One region of the Clostridium sp. 10cd* genome, then DNA from elsewhere that is predicted to be linked to it. Evidence: a T-box and tRNA genes for the amino acid it is inferred to sense, from the RefSeq annotation. Region 1 holds a T-box; the other holds one or more tRNA genes.

Evidence for each region. A T-box is a leader RNA that pairs with one kind of tRNA and senses whether it is charged. The one in region 1 lies ahead of ileS (isoleucine--tRNA ligase), so its partner is inferred to be a tRNA-Ile.
Region 2: it encodes a tRNA-Ile, which carries the amino acid that the T-box ahead of ileS (isoleucine--tRNA ligase) is inferred to sense. The anticodon was not compared.

The regions. Positions count from the first base shown of each region.
Region 1 is NZ_CP172347.1:2,240,243-2,246,704, reverse strand. Features, by position in the region: gene ileS (isoleucine--tRNA ligase) at 1-2,550, opposite strand, end outside; T-box leader at 2,588-2,796, opposite strand; gene ACG3M1_RS11115 (DivIVA domain-containing protein) at 2,793-3,257, opposite strand; gene ACG3M1_RS11110 (RNA-binding protein) at 3,272-4,024, opposite strand; gene ACG3M1_RS11105 (cell division protein SepF) at 4,028-4,429, opposite strand; gene ACG3M1_RS11100 (PRC-barrel domain-containing protein) at 4,556-4,810, opposite strand; gene ACG3M1_RS11095 (SigB/SigF/SigG family RNA polymerase sigma factor) at 4,847-5,626, opposite strand; gene sigK (RNA polymerase sporulation sigma factor SigK) at 5,860-6,462, opposite strand, start outside.
Region 2 is NZ_CP172347.1:3,779,655-3,786,116, reverse strand. Features, by position in the region: gene ACG3M1_RS18880 (hypothetical protein) at 483-710, shown strand; gene ACG3M1_RS18875 (HipA domain-containing protein) at 715-1,656, shown strand; tRNA gene ACG3M1_RS18870 (tRNA-Ile) at 2,017-2,093, shown strand; tRNA gene ACG3M1_RS18865 (tRNA-Ala) at 2,112-2,187, shown strand; gene ACG3M1_RS18860 (hypothetical protein) at 2,296-2,805, opposite strand; gene ACG3M1_RS18855 (hypothetical protein) at 2,911-3,555, shown strand; gene ACG3M1_RS18850 (AAA family ATPase) at 3,766-4,704, shown strand; gene ACG3M1_RS18845 (DUF58 domain-containing protein) at 4,701-5,633, shown strand; gene ACG3M1_RS18840 (transglutaminase domain-containing protein) at 5,630-6,462, shown strand, end outside.

The sequences.
Region 1 (6,462 bases):
GAAATGATTTCCGCACAGCTTCTCAATCAGTGCACGGTCTTCATCGCTCACATTGATCATCACATGTGCTTCCAGAGACTTACCAATCACCTTTTCCGCACGTGCTTCCTCCAGGGCCTTGAAAATATCCTGGCGAATTGCCATCATGCGTTCCATATCCGCTTTGATTGTATCAGCACCCTGTACATCCAGTGCCTGTGCAAAGCTTCCCAGATGGATACTTTCTGCTTCGGTATGGAAGAAGTCGTTGACCTCCTCACAGGTGTGCACGAGGATGGGTGCCCACAGGCGAACCAGCGTATTGACCGCATGCCACAGCACCGTCTGTACCTGACGACGTCTAGGCGCATCCTTTTTCTCAATATACAGGATATCCTTTGTATAATCCATGTAATAGGCAGACAGCTCGTTCGTCATCAGATTGCTCAGCATATTGGTGATATCCGCAAAACGGTATTCCTTATATGCCTTCATTGCTTTTTCATTCACTTCATTCAACAGGACCAGAATATATTTGTCCAGCTCTGGCAGCTCGTTGATATCCACAAGGTCCTCTTTTGTGAAATCCTCTTCCGGATTGACATTGGCAAGCATGAAGCGGAACGTATTGCGCACCTTGCGGTACTGCTCGCTGATCTGCTTCAAAATCTCATCCGACATACTGCAGTCTGCCTGGTAATCGACACTTGTCGCCCACAGACGCAGGATATCCGCACCGTATTTCTTCGTGATTTCTCCCGGTGCTACCGCATTCCACTGTGATTTGCTCATTTTCACACCCTTGCCATCCATAACGAAGCCGTGGCTCAGTACCTGCTTGTAAGGAGAGTGTCCATGCACAGCTGTACCGATGATCAAGGAGGAATTGAACCATCCGCGATACTGATCGCTGCCCTCGAAATACAGATCGGCAGGATAGCCCAGTCCGCGTTCCATCATGGCTCCAGTATGAGAGCTTCCGGAGTCAAACCATACATCCATCGTATCGGTTTCCTTGCGGAATTCTCCATTTGGGGAGCCTGGGTGTGTATAGCCCTGCGGCAACAGCTCCTTCGCGTCCTTTTCAAACCAGATATTGCTGCCATGCTCACGGAACAGCTCTGCCACATGGGCAAATACAGCCTCATCCATAATCGGCGTATCATCCTCCGCATAGAAAATCGGAATCGGAACACCCCATGCACGCTGACGGGAAATACACCAGTCACCGCGATCGGCAATCATATTGTGCATGCGCTGCTGTCCCCACTTCGGAATCCAGTCAACATTCGCAATCTCTGTCAGCAGCTTTTCACGAATCTTATCAATCGACGCAAACCACTGCGTTGTTGCACGGAAGATAATCGGCTTCTTTGTTCTCCAGTCATGCGGATAGGAGTGCGTAATGAACTCCAGCTTTAACAATGCGCCCATTGCATCCAGTCTCTGTGTTACCGTCTTGTTGGCATCATCGACATACTGTCCCTTCAGCCAGTCACCGGCATCCTCCATCATGCAGCCGTGCTCATCCACATTGCAATACGCAGGCAGACCGTATTTCTGTCCGATGAAGAAGTCATCGGCACCAAAGCCCGGTGCCGTATGTACACAGCCGGTACCTGCATCTGCCGTTACATGATCCCCCAGAATTACCAGGGATTCGCGATCATACAGCGGGTGCTGACAGGTGATCATTTCCAGCTCGCTTCCCTTATAGGTTGCCAGCTTCTTCTTTGTTTCCAGACCAAACTTCTCCCACAACGCATCCACCAGCTCTTCCAGAACGATCAGCTTGCCCTTTTCGCTTTCCACAAGCGCATAGGTGTAGTCCTTATTCAGACAGATTCCCAGATTGGCAGGAATGGTCCATGGTGTCGTTGTCCAGATGACAAAGGAAGTATCGCTGTCCAGAACGCCCTTGCCATCCTTCACCGCAAATTTCACGAAAATCGTCGGACTTTTGATATCCTTGTATTCAATTTCCGCTTCCGCCAGTGCGGTTTCACTGGAAGGACTCCAGTAAACCGGCTTCAATCCCTTATAAATCAGACCGTCCATCGCCATGGAGGCAAAAATTTCAATCTGATGTGCTTCAAAATCCTTGGTCAGTGTGATATACGGATGATCGTAATCGCCGACAACACCCAGTGATAAAAATCCCTTTTTCTGACGGTCCACCTGTTCCAGAGCATAGTCATAGCACAGCTTGCGGAAATCGGATAATTCCATCTCCTTGCGGTTATGTCCCAGCTTCTGAATTGCAGTTTCAATCGGCAGACCATGCGTATCCCAGCCCGGCACATACGGCACCTTGTAACCGGCCATATAGCGGTTACGGATGATGACATCCTTCAAAATCTTATTCAGGGCATGTCCCAGATGGATATCCCCGTTCGCATACGGTGGCCCGTCATGCAAAACAAACGCTTCACAGCCCTCACGGTTCTCCAGCATTTTTTCATAGATTTCGCTTTCCTTCCAGCGCTTCTGAAAGTTTGGCTCCTTTGTCGGTAATTTTCCACGCATTTCAAACCTTGTCTTCGGCATTAACAGTGTATCCTTGTATTCCATATCATTTCCTCCTTTTATGAAAAAAAGACGCCTTCTATCTAAGGACGTCTTGTAACGCGGTACCACCTTAGTTCACATGAAGCTCATGTGCCCTCAGCTTATAACGACAAGCGTATCGTATTTCCCTACTGCTTTCAGGAAATCTGCTCCAAAGTGATATCTTCTATATCCTTCCTGCCGACTCTCACCAACCGTCAGCTCTCTTCAAGTCCACATATAGAAGCATGTCTTTATCTCAGCATTTATATTTCTTTTTTCAATAAATCAAGATCCGGTATTTCAGGGGTTTCAAAATCATCCAGTGCCTGCGTGATTTTCTGCAGTTCCTTACGCATACTGCCCTTCAGATCGTTCGCCTCATCTCCAAGGCGGGCCACCTCCATCAAAATTCCACGCGCCATCATTAAGGATTCCTTTACAATGGCATCGGCATTGCGGTGTGCCGTATCGACGATCATATTTGCTTCCTTCATCGCCATGCGTGTCATTTCGTCCGCAGCTTTTTCCTTGACCTCGAGATTCTCACTGACATCCCGGTAGCGTGTTTCCAGCTCCTGATATTCTCTGGTTAGTTCTTCTTTCAGTAAGTTGGCTTTTTCCAGTTTTTTCTGAAGGCTTTCCATCTGCAGCTTCTGTGTCTGAATGTAATCCTCCACCTGATAGCGATTATATCCATTTTTCATTGTATCAAATGCGTATCTGTCCATAATCCCTCTCCTATTCACTGATACATGCCAACCTCAATGACAAGATTTCCCTTTTTTGTTTCCTTCACAACCTCTTTCAGCTGGAATCTTCCATGTCCGCGAATGGAAATAACACAAGTATTATCGCACAAATAGGACGTTTGTTCAAGTATTACATGATCAACTTTTACCTGTTTGCTCCGTATGAGATCTGCAGCCTTTGCCCTGCTGAGTCTGGCGAGCGCAGCGACCAGCGTATCCAGTCGAAGAGAGGATACTATCAGTGATTTGTAGGCAATATCCGGTTCATAGCTGACAGACTCCTCACTCGGCTCCAGATGGACGGCACAGCGTTTGATTTGCGTCAGATTGGCAATCAGATAATTGCCGATATCCGGATCCACAAACATATGCACCGCATCCTGTTCAACGATAAGATCCCCGGTTTTATCCCGCTCAATCCCCAGATTCATCAACGCCCCGAGCACATCACGGTGTGCCAGCTTTCCAAAGCTGTAAGAAATCTTCGCCTTTAGATGAAGCACAGGAATCTGTACCTCTTCCTCCCAGGGCAGAAAAGCAAGCCGGCAGCGTTCGGCCTGCGCATAGCCGCCATCTTTGCGATACAAAATCCGATGTCCGCAAAAGCGTTCGGCTATCTGTATCTGATCAGGCGAAAAAAAGGGTGTAACAACAACCCGGTTCCAGCGTTCCATGCGATCAATCTGATCCTGCAGGCGCCGGACGAATTCCTCGTTACCCCGATAATGCTCTATTGCGACAGACAATGGTTAGTCTTCCTCGCTTGCGTCAAGGCTGATTTCCCCATGTACCGCCACGCTGCGCGGCGTACACAGAATCACATTATGCCCGATCTTCTGAATGCTTCCATCCAGAGCGAAGATTACACCGGTTAAAAAATCAATGGTACGCTGTGCATAGTCACGCTGCAGCTTGTGCAGATTGACAACAGCCGCCTTGTTTTCCTTCAGGCGTTTTGCGATTTCTTCGGACTCATCAAAGGAACGAGGCTCAAACAGAACCATTTTCGTATCGGTTGGCAAGTGATTTACTTTTGATTTCGGTCTTTCATATTCAGAAATAGAAGGAGTATCCTCTTCCTGTTCTACTTCTAAAACGTCATCTTCATCCATTGGCGCTATAAATTCTTTGAATTTCTGACTGATGCTCATTTACGCGTCCCTCCTATACATTATGTATATTCTAGCACAAAAATCCCTTTATAAAAAGGGATTTTTCATGAAATTTATACAAGTGCCGCAAACTGTTTCAAAAGCCCTCCTTTTTGTAAAAAAACTTCAGCATCGAAATTTCACAAGAATAACATCACCCGCGATATTTTCGATTTCCTGCGTGGGAATCTCGATTTCATCACACGGGAAGAACCAGGGAAACAGCTTTTTCACAAAGGACTGCGTGGGATGGACAAATATGGAATGAATCACATACGTGCATGGATCAAATTCCACATCATTGACGAGTCCGATCATACTGCCATCCATCACATTGATGACCTGTCTTCCGCAAATATCCGTATATTTCAATTCTATCACCTGTTTCAGTATATGCCCTTCACCCGCAGGTGTTGCCTAGGAATCAAATTCTTTTTTCAAAACCGCAATGGCGTTTTTTTCCAGACGTGACACCTGTGCCTGCGAGATGCCCAGCTCTCCGGCAATCTCTGTCTGCGTCATATCCTGATAATAGCGTTTCTGTATGATATCCAGCTCCTTCCCCTTTAAGCGTGTCAGACTGCGCTTTAACGCCATCAAATTGTTCAGATGCTCGATTTCATCCTTGTCATCCTTGATCTGATCCAGCAAAAACAGCTCATCTCCGTCAGAATTGTATACCGGTTCAAAGATCGAAAGCACGCTCTGTGTAGAATCCAGTGCATCCACGATATCCTTTTCCTTAACCTCCAGCTGCTGGGCAAGCCAGGAAACACTTGGTTCCTTTTGATGCTTATGTACATACTCCTCCTTCAGCTTGAAGGCCCTATACGCCAGATCCTTTAAATGGCGGGATACCCGGATCACCTGATTATCGCGCAGATAGCGTTTGATTTCACCCATGATCATCGGCACCGCATAGGTGGAAAAGCGCACTTCATGCTTCAGATCAAAATTGTCGATGGACTTCACAAGCCCGATGCAGCCAACCTGAAACAGATCATCCATATTTTCACAGCGATTGGAAAAGCGCTGCACAATGGACAGCACCAGCTTCAGATTTCCATTGATCAGTGTTTCCTTGGCACTTTCATCGCCCTGCTGGAGCTTCACAAACAGCTCCTTCATTTCTGCATTTGTCAAGACCTTTAACTGTGCGGTATTGATACCGCTGATTTCTACTTTATAACGACTCATATGCTCTTTGCCTCCTAGTGTCTGTACTAGCAGTGTGCCCGAGCCGTTTCTTTGTTATGCGTAAAAGCAGGCAGCTTTTCCTGTAAGTAATTGGCAGGAAAACAGTCTTGACAATAGTAAGATAAAAACAGCCGGATCAAACGTCTGTCCGACTGTTTATAAGGTTTTTTTCAGTGCATGGTTCCTCGTATTTTTCAAATTTCATAATCCGTTGCTGCAGCTGAACCGTTGTTTTACTGTGAGTTCTTCATCTGTACCTTCAGCTTGGCGATAATGCGCTTTTCCAAACGGGATATATAGGACTGGGAGATACCCAGACGCTTGGCGATATCCTTCTGGGTCAGCTCTTCATGCTGAATGCCGTAGCGCATCTGCAATATCTGGCGTTCCCGCTCCTTCAGCGTCGACATCGCCTCCAGCAGCTCCCGCTTGTTTTCCTTTTTTTCAAACTCCTTGGTCACGACATCATCATCGGTTCCCAGAATATCCGAGAGCAGAAGCTCATTTCCGTCATAATCAATATTGAGTGGTTCATCGAAGCTGACCTCCACCTTGCGGCGGCTTTTCTTGCGCAGAAACATCAGGATTTCATTTTCAATACAGCGTGACGCATAGGTCACCAGCTTGATATTCTTATCCCGTTTAAAGGTATTGACCGCCTTGATCAGCCCAATGCTTCCGATACTGATCAGATCCTCCATAAAAATCGGATTGGTTTCATAGCGCTTTGCGATGTATACGACAAGGCGAAGATTATGTTCAATCAGTGTGTTGCGGGCCTCCTCATCTCCGTTTTCCAGAGCAATCAGTGCAGCCAGCTCCTCTTCCTTGTCCAG
Region 2 (6,462 bases), 1.5 Mb from region 1:
GTTTTGAGAGATGTATAACCTGTTTTTTATTTTGTTCTGATTTCCGTGTTATCCATGTTTACATTTCGTGTTTCAGGCATATACTGTTCACTGCGTTGACCAAAGCTCATAAAAAGCGATGATGATTCAGGTTTAAACTTGAAAAATATAATCATCGCTTTTCTTTAGAGAAAAAGATTTTAAAATACTAATTGAAATGAATAATATGAAGCATAGCAAAGCGTGATGACCAGCTTTTGCTTCCTTCCAAGGCTTGTTTTGTTGTACGAAAATGACAGTCAGGCAGGTGATATCGGTATCGCAGGTTTACGTTAGAAAGGTCAGTTCTCTGTTAGGATAAACTGGAAGATACATGGTTGGATCTTTTATGAGTGTTTGACTGATTACAGGAATACAAACCGACTTTTTGCGTTTCTGAATGATCGTATGGCGTTGTGAAAACAATGCATGCTATAATACAGTTGGTAAAAGGGTGTGATTAAATGGATAAAAGCTATCACTGGATCAACGATTCAGTCAAAATTGATTTTGCTTTGCCTTCCATGATTCAGGAGCTGGTGGATGAGCTGGAGGAAATGGATCGGAAGGAAGACTGGTCATACTTTGACAGATGTGGATTCATTGAGAATATTACAAAAGAATTTGTTATCAATAAAGAAATGACCAGCAAACAGAGGGATATCCTATGTCAAAGATATCGTGGAGGATAAACACATGTATTTGATCGATTTTAACGAGTGTCAGGAAAATAACAAAGCCTATGGTGGGATGGCTGGCAGTAAGCTTGGAATCATTTATCAGGGGGAGGACTGGATTCTGAAATTTCCTAAATCTACAAAGGGAATGAGAAAAACGGAAATTTCTTATACAACCTCTCCGTTATCTGAGTATATAGGCAGTCATATTTATCAGATTCTTGGCTATCCTGTACATGAAACCAAATTAGGGACAAAGGATAACAAACTGGTTGTTGCATGTAAGGATTTTACGGATTCACATGTTCGATTACAGGAATTCAGAGAAATCAAAAACTATTACAATAAAGAACTGGAGGCAATTCTGGAAGATACAGTAACCGATAGCAACAGTGTTGGCAGTACAAGTCTTCACGCGGTAAAGGCACATCTGAACTATAATTCCCTATTGTATATGATTGATGGAATGTCAGAGAGGTTCTGGGATTGTGTCATGATCGACGGGCTGATAAATAATAATGATCGCAATAGCGGAAACTGGGGTATCCTGCGATATTCCGATGGCAGTTTAGCGCTGGCGCCTGTATTTGATAACGGTGCTTCTTTTTCCACGAAGATTTCCGATGAGAAAATAAACGACATGTTGAAGAATGAAGATAGGATTCTCAGCAGTGCAATCAGCACAGTCACCGGATATAATATCGACGGAAAGGCACTGCAGTTCGGTGCGCTATTGAAGCTTGAAGATAAAGATATTCATAATGCAGTAAAGCGTGTCGTTCCACAGATACAGAGGCATATGGATGCGATAACTGCTTTCATTTATGCTATTCCCAATGCAGATAACGGTATAGAAATCATCAGTGAAATACGTAAAGAGTTTTATATAAAGGGAATGGAGCTTCGATTGCAAAAGCTCCTGTTGCCGGCATACGAACATACCATGCGAGCTGTGCTGTAACAGGTAAGTTTTTCACTTCCCGTGCGTTGAATTATCATGTTTGAGAAATCGAGATAATTCAGAAAGAGGAAATATGAGTGTGTTCAGACTTTACGTAATTTGATCCGGCTTTCCTGTGCCTGTCAATGTTTTATCGCAGATCTTTAGACGCAGTTTGTGATACAGACATAAAAAGCAATAACCGAGAGTATACATGACGATATTCATATAGGAAGCGGTATAAGAACTTGCGGCTTCGTAAAATTATCAGCTTTGTGTCTTTAGCATATAAAATCTCTTAAAAGCTTGTGAAAAAATGATAAAAACCTTGTTGACACACGAAAAAAGTAGTGGTATTATATATGAGCATTCGATGGAAACGGGCCTGTAGCTCAGGTGGTTAGAGCGCACCCCTGATAAGGGTGAGGTCGTTGGTTCAAGTCCATTCAGGCCCACCATCGAATTTCAATATACATGGGGTGTTAGCTCAGCTGGGAGAGCACCTGCTTTGCACGCAGGGGGTCATCGGTTCGATCCCGATACGCTCCACCATGATAACATATTGAAGGATTCCAATCCTAACGGTCGGAATCCTTTTTTATTATACACGGCATGCTTGTATCTGAATGAGGATGCCTGTACGATGCAGATTGCTTGTTCTCAGGTCTTTTTCACGGTAAACAATAACTGCGCTTTTGTTGAATTCGGCTCCCGGAAGATGTCCTGAGGCTTTATATTTACATCATCACAAAGATACCAGTACCAGTATTCTGCTGGATTATTCGCAAAACAGATGCACATATCGTCAAGCTGCATATCCGCTATGCGCTGTCCGTCCATGCGAATCAAATGGCTGTAGGTGACGGCATGTTCGCTGTCATCCTGCCTTGTCAGCGTATAGCTTTTTCCTAATGCATCATAGCGTATCAGAAAATCCTGCGTGGAATCCCTCGCATCCTTTATGCGTATCGTTGATAAAGAAACAGTATCCAATCCCTTTAAAAAGGATATCCAGCCACTTCCGTCTACGAGATCATTGGTATCATGCAATGTAAGATCCGGGCACCTTCTGGCGATATCCGGGTAGGCAGTCTCTACTGCTGTCTGTTGAAAAAGATAGCCGCCCATGGAATTTATAAGCATATAAAATATGAGGAACATAGATTTCATGATCTTCGCCTCCTTCTATCCGGTATACGATAAAGTAAGGGAAAATATTTCAACTGTATTTCTTTTTGTCTGAAAATAGTGTACCATAAGGCATGGTGATGAAAAATGAAATATGTGAACAGCAGGGATCTGATGATGTTTTTGCCGCAGCCAATCACAAAGCTGGGTGTATTTGAAGCGGAAACCGTGGATGCTGCACTGACTATGTGTGCGGATGCGTTTCCTAAAATCGAGCAGGAATTTAAAGTGACGGTAGATTTTGCCACCTTTAAATTTCAGCTGTTGAAAACAATGGGGGAATTTTTATATAAATGTGCCGAATGTCCGCATGAATGCCTGAAAAATCCGCGCAAGCATGTGGAGGAGGAACGCTATATCAGAAATCATATCAAGCTTCCTCTGTGGCCGAAGCGTATGCAGAAGAACAATGCAGAAAACTTTTTTCTTATGGAATATATTCTGACCTATGCAGATATCCTGTTCCGCTATCTCCTCGATGCGGGTATACCGCAGGAACAAGCCAATCTCATAGCGACCAATGCGTTGGATCAGCTGGCACTGTGGGTGGATGAGAACTGTATTCGCAAATGCGGGTATGCATGTATCCGTCGTAGCGAATCATCCGGATATTGTACGCTTTGCTCCTATATGATTCAGCCGTTAGCCTGTCCAAACAAAAAGGAAGTCACTCTGCGTCAGCTGGGAATGCAGGAGGAAGACCTTGTGTGCATGCGTCGGGAATTCAAATAGCTTTAACTTTGCAGCCGGAAGCAGGTGGAAATGCCTTGGCTGCTTTTTTTCGGTTAAATCCCTGAAGCAGGGGACAGTGAAAGTGCAATCTTCATAAAAAGTTAAGAAATCTTTTGTTGACCTAAAGTGCACATCATTGTATACAATAAAGGTAGTTATGTGTTTTTAATAGGTAAAAGTAGGATGGCTGAATACTTGAAGGGAGAACGGATGAGAACGAGTGAACGAATATTACAGGAAGTGAAAAAGGCAGTGATCGGAAAGGATGAGCTGCTGGAAAAAATCCTGATGGCAATACTGGCCAATGGTCATATTCTGATGGAGGATATGCCGGGGGTGGGGAAAACAACAATCGCACGAGCGTTTGCGGATGCGATGCAGCTGGATTGCCGGAGAATGCAATTTACAGTGGATGTATTACCGGCAGATGTTACCGGCTTTAGTGTGATTGATCCGCAGACGGGTAAGACACAGATACGCAAGGGGGCAGTTTTTACCAATCTGTTTCTCGCTGATGAAATCAATCGTACCTCCTCCCGTACACAGGCAGCCTTACTGGAGGTAATGGAAGAGGGCAGTGTCAGCGTGGACGGGATAACCATGACGCTGGAACAGCCGTTTCTGGTGATTGCGACACAAAATCCTTACGGCTCTGCAGGAACACAGCAGCTCCCGGAGAGTCAGCTGGACCGTTTCATGATCCGCCTGGAAATCGGTTATCCGCAGGAGCATGATGAAATTGAAATCCTCAAGCGTAAGCAGAATCCGCAAAGCTATCGTGTGCAGTGTGTCGCGCAGCGCACCCAGATTCTGGAAATGCAGAAGGCCTGCAGGGAGGTGTTTGTACACGATTCCCTTTATCATTACATCATTCAGCTGCTGCAGGCGACAAGAAACAATCAGCGCATTTATCGGGGAGCGAGTCCAAGAGCAGGGGTAGCTCTGCTTGACATGTCCAAGGCCTGTGCTCTTTTGCAGGGGCGTGATTATGTGGTACCGGAGGATATTCAGAATGTCTTTGTGGATACCATCGCCCATCGTATTCTCATGCAGCCATCACACAGCATAGATGCCGCAGCGGCAAAGGATGCGCTGACACAGCTCCTGCACCATATACAGCCACCGCACACAAGAAGGAAGGGGCTATGATCCGTTCCTGGCTCGCCTATCTGCTTCTGCTGCTTCTGGATGCTCTGGCATGGATAAGCATTGACGGGTATCTGTATTATCTCCTGCTGCGTGTGCTGCTTATGCTTCCTCTACTCAGCCTGCTTCTGTTTATCGCCGGAAACCGGTTCCTGAAGCTGCAGCTGAAAACGAGTAAAAAGGGCTGTGTAATTCATATGCCAACCAGTCTTCCCCTGCTTGTATGCAGTGGTATTCGGATACAGGGATCGTGGAAGAATTGCTTTTATGAAAGCAGCGAAACGATTTCTCTGGAAGTGAAGCACAGGGAACAGAAATTGCAAATACCGAAGCTGGGAAGTGGAAAGTATGAGCTGCAGCTGACCTCCATCCAGACCAGGGATCTTCTCGGACTGTTTCGCAAAACCCAATCATGGGACAAGGAGGTAACGACCTTTTGTTTCCCGCAGCCCTGTACGGTTACGCAAGTGCAGTATACAAACCTCCTGCAGGAAGCCCGCCAGAGTCTCACCGGTGTTTTCAGCAGTGATTATGAGCTGAAGGAGCACCATGAGGGAGAGCCTGTGCGCCGGATTCACTATAAGGCAAGCTATCGGTTGCAGAAAACGATGGTACGTGAATTTCAGAAGGAGGAATCTGCCGTTGTACTGCTTCATCTTTGTTTTCCACAGGAGCAGAAAATCTGTGAGCGCCTTCTGGCAATCGCCTGTGGAATCTGTCGGAAAGCAAGTCCGCAGGATCTTGTTCGTATTCGCTGGCGGACAGCAGGTGGAAGACAGACGGCAGAGCTGCAAGGTCCTCAGGATATGGAAGGCTTTTTACGAAAACTGCTATCCATGCCGCGCTTTTGTGAAGTATCCCGCGATTCGCAGGATGCCCTGTATCTGGACGAGGCATTTGCGGCTCTTTTCGAACAGGAGGCCGGTATATGAAAAAACAAGTGATACCCGCGCTGTTGCTTTTGATGGGAATGCTTTCCTCTCTCGGTGTGTTTCTGTTCGCCTTTCCTTTTTGGGATGCAGTTCTCTGGATGCTGTACATACCGGTTCTGCTTTTTGCTGTAGTTGTGTATAACCGTCTGCTGCTTCGCCGCAGGAAAAAGGTGATACTGATACTGGCAGGAGGCATGCTTCTGCTTGGGGTACTCAGCTTTTCACTGCTGCAGGAGGGGGCTCATATCGCCTATAATATTATCACTGAGGTGTATCACGATGCCAGCGGCTATGTGTTCTATCCCTACGATGTAACCGATACTGCCATGCTGTACCGGCTTTCGCTGACCTGGCTGCTGCTGTATGCGAGCATATGGCTGTTTTGCGGTATGCTGACCTTCTGGAATACGCGTCGTTATTTTGCGTTATTTATGCTCTCCTTTCTCCCGGTGTTTTTTACACTGCTTTATCAGACACCGATTCCCTGGCTGTTTGCCGTTTCGCTTATCATATTCTGGTTTATGCTGCTTCTCTCACGAAAAGGAGTGACAAACGGACATGGGGGATATGTACGGCTGAGTGCTTTCGGATTAAGCGTGATCTGCGTGCTGCTTACCTTTTTTACCTCGCTGCCGGATACCTATGAAATGCGAAGCACCAGCGGTTCGCTCCGTGAGCGGTTGCTGCAGCGTGTGGATGAGCTTGCCTATTTCCTAACCCATGCCGGGGAAGATGAGGGAGAGGTGGATCTGGGAAAGGCGGCAAATCGGTATTACACCGGTGCAACGCAGCTGGTTGTGCGATCTGAGGATGCACGCGGCACCATCTA